Regions from separate parts of the Photorhabdus heterorhabditis genome, predicted to be linked through region 2. Evidence: predicted binding sites of a transcription regulator. Region 2 holds the regulator's gene; the other holds the start of a gene.
The links. The regulator CRP, encoded in region 2, controls carbon source genes, mostly activating them, when cyclic AMP is high. The targets are predictions, from matches to a motif close to ATGTGANNNNNNTCACAT.
Positions count from the first base shown of each region.

Region 1: a site for CRP is predicted at 2,174-2,191, ahead of AM629_RS11590 (NupC/NupG family nucleoside CNT transporter). Genes of this name have one in related genera too.

Region 1 is NZ_LJCS01000029.1:45,879-50,236, forward strand. Features, by position in the region: gene ligA (NAD-dependent DNA ligase LigA) at 7-2,025, shown strand; gene AM629_RS11590 (NupC/NupG family nucleoside CNT transporter) at 2,380-3,564, shown strand; gene AM629_RS11595 (DUF3820 family protein) at 3,691-3,915, shown strand; tRNA gene AM629_RS11600 (tRNA-Ala) at 3,993-4,068, opposite strand; tRNA gene AM629_RS11605 (tRNA-Ala) at 4,125-4,200, opposite strand.
Region 2 is NZ_LJCS01000022.1:47,759-52,116, forward strand. Features, by position in the region: gene AM629_RS09825 (aminodeoxychorismate synthase component II) at 42-617, shown strand; gene argD (bifunctional acetylornithine/succinyldiaminopimelate transaminase) at 741-1,952, shown strand; gene crp (cAMP-activated global transcriptional regulator CRP) at 2,002-2,634, opposite strand; gene AM629_RS09840 (OsmC family protein) at 2,956-3,363, shown strand; gene AM629_RS09845 (phosphoribulokinase) at 3,489-4,358, opposite strand.

The sequences.
Region 1 (4,358 bases), on a different contig from region 2:
TAAGTTATGAAATCAACTGCTCAACAAATAGAACATCTCAGAAAAACATTGCGTCATCATGAATATCTGTATCACGTTATGGATGCGCCAGAGATCCCGGATGCAGAGTATGATCGGTTAATGCAGGAACTAAAAATTCTTGAGGAACAATACCCTGAACTGATTACATCTGATTCACCAACTCAGCGGGTTGGGGCTGCTCCTTTGACTGCTTTTGAACAAGTTCGCCATAAAATCCCTATGCTGTCATTGGATAATGTGTTTGATGAAGAGAGTTATCTGGCATTTGATAAGCGGGTACGTGACCGCCTGAAAGATGATCAGGATTTGGTCGTTTGCTGTGAGCTGAAACTGGATGGTTTGGCAGTTAGCCTGTTATATGAAAATGGTGAACTGGTACAGGCGGCAACTCGTGGTGATGGGACAACAGGGGAAAACATTACATCGAATGTACGGACTATCAACGCGATTCCGCTGCGCCTGACTGGAGAAAATATTCCTGCCCGTATTGAAGTCCGTGGTGAGGTTTTTATACCACAAAAAGGGTTTGAGAAACTGAATGAAGAGGCTCGTCGCACAGGTGCAAAAGTATTTGCTAACCCGCGTAATGCGGCAGCTGGCTCCCTGCGTCAGCTTGATCCCCGTATTACCGCTAAACGTCCATTGTCTTTTTTCTGTTATGGTGTTGGTGTTCTGGAAGGGGGAGAGTTACCGGCTAGTCACTATGAACGATTGATACAGTTTAAGAAATGGGGATTGCCAGTCAGCAATAAAGTTAAGATTTGCACTAACAGTCAGCAGGTTATTGATTTTTATCATGATATTGAGAATCAGCGTTCAACATTAGGATTTGATATCGATGGTGTTGTTGTCAAAGTGAATTCGCTGGAGTTACAGGAAACATTAGGTTTTGTCGCTCGTGCGCCACGTTGGGCGACGGCATTCAAATTCCCTGCTCAGGAACAGATGACGATTGTTCGCGATATTGAGTTTCAAGTTGGTCGTACTGGTGCGATTACACCGGTAGCGCGTTTGGAACCTGTGCAGGTTTCTGGTGTGACGGTGAGTAATGCGACATTGCATAATGCGGATGAGATTGAACGTTTAGGTTTGCGTATTGGTGATACTGTTATTATTCGTCGTGCTGGTGATGTTATTCCACAGGTTGTAGGTGTTGTGGAGGACAGAAGGCCGCAAGACAGTGATGAAGTGATGTTCCCTGAACATTGTCCAGTATGTGGAGCAGATATTGAGAAGATTGAAGGGGAAGCGGTAGCACGTTGTACGGGGGGATTGGTATGTGGTGCTCAGCGTAAAGAAGCGCTTAGACACTTTGTTTCCCGGCGGGCGATGGATGTTGACGGTATGGGAGAGAAGATTATCGATCAACTGGTGGATAAGGAATATGTCGAAACCCCCGCAGATCTTTTCAGGCTTACGGCGGGTAAATTAACCGGGCTTGATCGTATGGGGCCGAAATCTGCTCAGAATGTGGTAGAAGCTCTGGAAAAAGCGAAAAGAACCACATTTGCCCGTTTCCTTTATGCCTTGGGTATCCGTGAAGTTGGGGAGACGACAGCCGCTAATTTGGCCGTGCACTTTGGCGAGTTGGATAAATTACGTGCAGCTGATGAAGCAGCACTGAAAGAAGTTCAAGATGTTGGTGAAGTGGTGGCGAAACATGTGGTTAACTTCTTCAGTGAACCTCATAATCAAAAAGTTATTGATGAGCTGATTGATAATATAGGAATTAACTGGGAACCCGTTGTCGTGACAAAGGCCGAGAAGATTGACAGCCCCTTTGCGGGTAAAACAATTGTGCTCACTGGTTCATTGCATCAGTTATCCAGAGATGAAGCCAAAGATAAGCTTATTGCGCTTGGGGCAAAAGTTACCGGCAGTGTTTCTAAGAAGACAGATTTGGTGATCGCTGGTGAAGCTGCTGGCTCAAAATTGGCTAAAGCTCATGAGCTAAATATTTCGGTTATTGATGAAGAAGAAATGATCCGTTTATTGGGTGAATAATTTTTTGTTTGCATGCGGATTATTGAGGGATTTTTTCAATAATCCGTAATGTGCAATGAGGTATTTTTAAATCTGATTTATACGATTCAGCTAAAAATGTGATCAATCCTACTAAATATAGATTTAGGACAAAAATTATTTCAACATAGTGTGATATTTATCCCATTTTGTTAACTATGATTACATAGAATGTATTTATATACCCAATAGATTTCAAGATGGATCGCGACGGCCAGGGAGCGAATCCCCGGGAGCATAGATAACTCTGTGACCGGGGTGAGTGAGTGCAGCCAACAAAGAGGCAACTTGAAAGATAACAGGTATAAACTAGTTTTCTCATGTTTGGAGTATGATATGTCTCAGATCCTGCATTTCCTTTTAGCTCTGGTTGTTATTGGTGGCCTTGCTATTCTGGCGAGTAGTAACCGTAAAGGGATTCGTCCTCGCTATATTATTCAGCTGCTTGTTATTGAGCTTGCTCTGGCGTGGTTTTTCCTGAATTCTGGTGTTGGTCAGGAATTTGTCATGGGATTTGCTGGCTTGTTTGAGCAATTGCTGAAATTTGCGGGTGAAGGAACTGAATTTATTTTTGGCGGCATGATGGATGCAAAACTGGCATTTTTCTTTCTGAATGTATTGTGTCCGATTATCTTTATCTCCGCCCTGATTGGGATTTTACAGCATATCAATGTATTACCAATCGTCATCCGGGTTATTGGTACTCTGTTGTCTAAAGTTAACGGCATGGGTAAGTTGGAATCATTCAATGCGGTTAGTTCTTTGGTACTTGGTCAATCTGAAAATTTTATTGCCTATAAAGATGTGCTGGGCAAAATGTCTGAGCGCCGAATGTACACAATGGCCGCGACTGCGATGTCAACGGTTTCTATGTCGATAGTTGGTGCTTACATGACAATTCTGGAGCCTAAATATGTTGTGGCGGCACTGGTGCTTAATATGTTCAGTACTTTTATCATTCTGTCACTAATTAACCCGTATGATGTTGACAGTGAAGAAGATATTCAAATGAGCAATCTTCATGAAGGTCAAAGTTTCTTTGAAATGCTAGGTGAATATATTTTGGCTGGTTTTAAAGTGGCACTGATTGTTGCTGCGATGTTGATTGGTTTCATTGCTCTGATTGCCGCTATTAACGCGCTGTTTAGCATGATTTTTGATAAGGACTTCCAGGAAACATTGGGTTATGTGTTTTATCCATTCGCTTGGGTGATTGGTATCCCTGCGGATGAAGCGCTGAAGGTTGGCAGTATCATGGCAACCAAACTGGTTTCTAACGAATTTGTTGCGATGCATAGCTTGCAGTCAGTTGCTACAGAACTTTCTCCGCGTTCACTGGGTATTTTATCGGTATTTTTGGTTTCTTTTGCTAACTTCTCGTCAATTGGGATTGTTGCAGGTGCGATTAAGGGCTTGGATGAAAAACAGGGTAACGTAGTTTCTCGCTTTGGTCTGAAATTACTGTTTGGTTCAACTCTTGTTAGTTTTCTATCCGCAGCTATTGCAGGTTTGGTGCTGTAAAAATGTAAAGTTTGATCGTGGGATATTGCGTCATGGATGATGCAGCTTTTCTTTATTTCCTTTCGCATATTTCTTCTTTACTCCGTAAACTGATACTACCTTTTTTAATTGATATATATGCAAGTTATGGAAAAAGAAAACCTGATAGAGATTGCTAATACCGTTATGCCATTTGGTAAATATAAAGGTCGGGTACTCATTGATTTACCAGAAGAATACTTATTGTGGTTCTCCCGTAAGGGTGAATTTCCACAAGGCAAATTAGGTGTACTGATGGAGATGACTTTGGCAATAAAAATAGAAGGGTTAGATTCGCTGGTAAAACCGTTGAAGAATAACCAGCCAAAGTAAGGGTTTATTAATATGAAGGTGATAAACAGTGATAAGCAAAAGGCCCTGAAAGCATAGCTTTCAGGGCCTGATAATTTTGGTGGAGCTAAGCGGGATCGAACCGCTGACCTCTTGCATGCCATGCAAGCGCTCTCCCAGCTGAGCTATAGCCCCACGCTTGTAACTTTTCCTAATTTTAGTACCAAATACTTTACTTTGGTGAAAGTATTTGGTGGAGCTAAGCGGGATCGAACCGCTGACCTCTTGCATGCCATGCAAGCGCTCTCCCAGCTGAGCTATAGCCCCAATCAAAATTAATGGAACGGGGCGCATAATATGAAACCCAGCAAATACTGTCAACGACTAACTTATCATTCTCAAAACAAACGTTGAAAAAGCCATCAGTTTTGTGATAAATCGACAAAATAAAGGTTAAGCAATGGGTTGCCGTGATATGGAAGGCG
Region 2 (4,358 bases):
AGGACAGCAAATACAGCGATAAATGAGTAGGATTGTTTCCTATGTTATTAATAATAGATAACTACGATTCTTTTACATATAACTTATATCAATACTTTTGTGAATTGGGAATAGATGTTTTAGTTAAGCGCAATGATGAATTACTGCTTGAGGATATTGAGAGATTAGCTCCCACTCATCTTGTTATTTCCCCAGGCCCCTGTACGCCAAATGAAGCAGGCATTTCTCTGACTGCGATTTCGCATTTTGCGGGGCAGTTGCCGATTTTGGGTGTTTGCCTTGGACATCAGGCAATTGGACAGGCATTTGGTGCCAGTGTAGTAAAAGCTAGAGAAGTCATGCATGGGAAAACTTCTGCTATTCATCATAATCAGCAAGGTGTGTTTAAAGGTCTTAATCGGCCATTAACGGTTACCCGTTACCATTCATTGGTGATTGCTGCGGAAACATTACCTGCTTCATTTGAGGTGACTGCATGGAGCCAGCATGACGGCAATGTAGATGAAATCATGGGAATTCGTCACCGCACGTTGCCTCTGGAAGGTGTGCAGTTCCATCCAGAAAGTATTCTCAGCGAGCAAGGGCATCAGCTACTGAGAAACTTCCTTAGATATTAACCAGATACCAATAATTTCTTCATTTATTCATCTTTTTCATTGGCCCATCTTTGATTTTTTATGCGTATTTTGTGATTATATTTTCACTTTTAAATAATGTATATATAAAAATCGGGTGGGAAAATGACAGAACATGCCGCAGTAAATAGAAATACCTACGATCAAGTCATGTTGCCAATCTATTCACCGGCACAGTTTATACCGGTGAAAGGGCAAGGTAGTCGTGTATGGGATCAACAAGGGAAGGAATACATTGATTTTGCGGGTGGTATTGCTGTTATGGCTTTGGGACATTGTCACCCTGAGTTGGTTGATGTTTTGAAGCAGCAAGGAGAGAAACTTTGGCATATCAGTAATATTTTCACCAATGAACCGGCTTTAATATTGGCGCAGAAATTGATTGATGCTACGTTTGCTGAACGGGTATTTTTTGCTAATTCAGGTGCAGAAGCGAATGAAGCTGCATTTAAACTGGCTCGTCACTATGCCATTACCCGTCACAGCCCATATAAAACCAAAATTATTGCGTTCCATCAGGGATTTCATGGTCGTACCCTTTTTACTGTCTCTGTTGGTGGTCAGCCAAAATATGCTGATGGTTTTGGGCCAAAACCCGCAGATATTATTCATGTACCTTTTAATGACTTAGAGGCGGTAAAGGCAGTCATGGATGACCATACTTGTGCGGTTATATTGGAACCTGTTCAGGGAGAAGGGGGAGTAACTCCTGCAACATCTGCGTTTATTCATGGGGTGCGTGAGCTTTGTGATAAACATCAGGTGCTGCTGGTGTTTGACGAAGTACAAAGTGGGATGGGACGTACCGGCAAACTGTTTTCTTATATGCATTATGATGTTGCACCGGATATTATCACCACAGCGAAAGCACTAGGAAATGGTTTTCCTGTCAGTGCTATGCTGACCACCGCGAATATTGCCTCGGTTATGGTGCCGGGAACTCACGGTACGACTTACGGTGGTAATCCGCTGGCTTGTGCAGTCGCAAATGTTGCGTTTGATATTATCAATACGCCAGAGGTTCTGGATGGGGTTGAAAAACGTCATAATTTAATTGTGAATTTTTTGAACGATATTAATCAGCAATATTCCGTATTTGGTGAGATCCGTGGAAAAGGATTACTGATTGGTGCGGAACTAAAAGGGCAGTATCAGGGAAAATCTAAAGATATCCTGCAACTGGCTGCTGAAAATGGGCTAATGTTGCTGAGTGCTGGCAGTGATGTACTGCGTTTCACACCTTCGTTGATTATCAGTAAAGAAGAGATTGCTCAGGGAATGGAACGGTTGGAAAAGACGATTAGCCAGTTAGTATAACGAATACAAGAAAAATCAGCGCAAATATAATGCGCTGATTCATCAGGTATTAACGTGTACCGTAAACAACAATTGTTTTGCCGTGTGCGGAAATCAGGTTTTGATCTTCCAGCATTTTCAGGATACGACCAACCGTTTCACGGGAACAGCCAACAATTTGGCCAATTTCCTGACGTGTGATTTTGATTTGCATCCCATCCGGGTGGGTCATAGCATCTGGTTGTTTTGCCAAATTCAGCAAGGTCTGAGCAATACGGCCGGTAACATCCAGAAAGGCTAGATTACCGACTTTCTCAGAAGTCGTTTGCAAACGGCTTGCCATTTGGGCAGATAAACGCATTAGAATATCCGGGTTGACCTGAATCAGTTGGCGGAATTTTTTATAGGAAATTTCAGCCACTTCACAGGCACTTTTAGCCCGTACCCAGGCTGTACGCTCTTGCCCTTCTTCAAATAATCCAAGTTCGCCAATGAAATCTCCCTGATTTAAATAGGAGAGGATCATCTCTTTGCCTTCTTCATCTTTAATCAAAACTGCAACAGAGCCTTTTACGATGTAGTAAAGCGTCTCTGCTTTTTCGCCTTGATGAATAAGCGTGCTTTTAGATGGATATTTATGAATATGGCAGTGTGACAAAAACCATTCAAGAGTGGGGTCTGTTTGTGGCTTGCCGAGAACCATTCGCTTCATCCTCTGTTGTTATCGCTGCCTAAATAACATGAGAATCTAAAAGTTTCTCATCAGGCTGGCTTATAAAGACACTAGCTTAACATATTAGTTTGTCGAAAAACCGACAGGTGAAAGTTTTATATAGGTTATCTAAAATTTGAACCCTGAGTATTGATCCTAACCTAATATATACCTGACCTGCTTCTGTTTGTAGCACAGGAAAAGGTTTCTGTCTTGTCTTGTATTGTTTCAGCATCATGAACTGCGCATTAGATTGCCAGTTTAATACCGAAAGGGTAGGCTTTAATGCAAAAAATGGTTTAAGGGGGGATTATGCAAGCACGGGTAAAATGGGTTGAAGGGTTATCTCTTTTGGGGGAGTCGTCTTCGGGTCATCAGATAATGATGGATGGAAATGCCGGCGATAAGGCACCAAGCCCAATGGAAATGGTATTAATGGCAGCGGGTGGTTGCAGTACGATTGATGTTGTTTCTATTTTGCAGAAAGGTAGATATGACGTAATAGATTGTGAGGTAAAATTAACTTCCCGCCGTCGTGAAGAAGCGCCACGCTTGTTTACTCATATAAATCTGCATTTCATTGTGACAGGCAAAGATTTAACAGATAAAGCGGTTGAACGTGCTGTTATACTTTCCGCAGAAAAATATTGCTCTGTTTCGTTGATGCTGGGAAAGTCAGTTGAAATCACCCACAGTTTTGAAATTAAAGATGCAGATTAAGATATTATTTATTGATTAAAAAATAACGGCAGGTAACTAACATTTCAGTTACCTGTTTTATTAACTGAATAATGTAAAGATGTGAATTCAGAGACTGGATTTTTTACATTTATCCCAGGTTCTGATCAGCAAATCTTTTCCCCTTCCAGCAATCGTTGTACTAATGGCGTCATAATTAATTCCATTGCCAATCCCATTTTTCCGCCTGGAACCACAATGGTATTAATACTTGAAACGAATGAGCCTTGTAGCATTGATAACAGGTACGGGAAATCAATCTGAGTCAGATCACGGAAACGGATGACAATGAAACTTTCATCCAATGATGGAATGGCTTTGGCTGAAAATGGGTTGGAGGTATCCACGGTAGGGACACGTTGAAAGTTGATATGTGTTCGCGAAAATTGTGGCGTAATGTAATTGATATAATCATCCATAGAACGAACAACAGAATCCATCACCGCTTCTTGTGAATGTCCTCGTTCCCCGGTATCACGGATAAGTTTCTGTATCCATTCAAGGTTGACAATCGGCACTACTCCTACCAGCAGATCGACATGGCTGGCAACGTTATGTTGTGGTGTTACAACGCCACCATGTAGACCTTCATAGAACAGCACATCGGTTTGCTTGGGTAAGGATGCCCATGGTGTAAATGTACCGGGTAGCTGGTTGTAAGGAACGGCATCGTCATAAGTATGAAGATATTTCCGACGACGGCCTTCACCCGTTTCACCATAGTCAATCATGGTTTTTTCCAGCATGCCAAAATCATTGGCTTCTGGCCCAAAGTAACTGATATGTCTGCCTTGTTCTTTGGCTTTACGAATCGCAGCATCCATTTCAGGGCGGGTGTAACGGTGGAAACTGTCCCCTTCTATTTGCGCCGCACTGATATTAAGTTGCTGGAAAATTTTACGGAAAGCTAAACTCGTTGTTGTTGTTCCGGCGCCGCTAGAGCCGGTAATTGCAATAATCGGATGTTTGGCGGACAT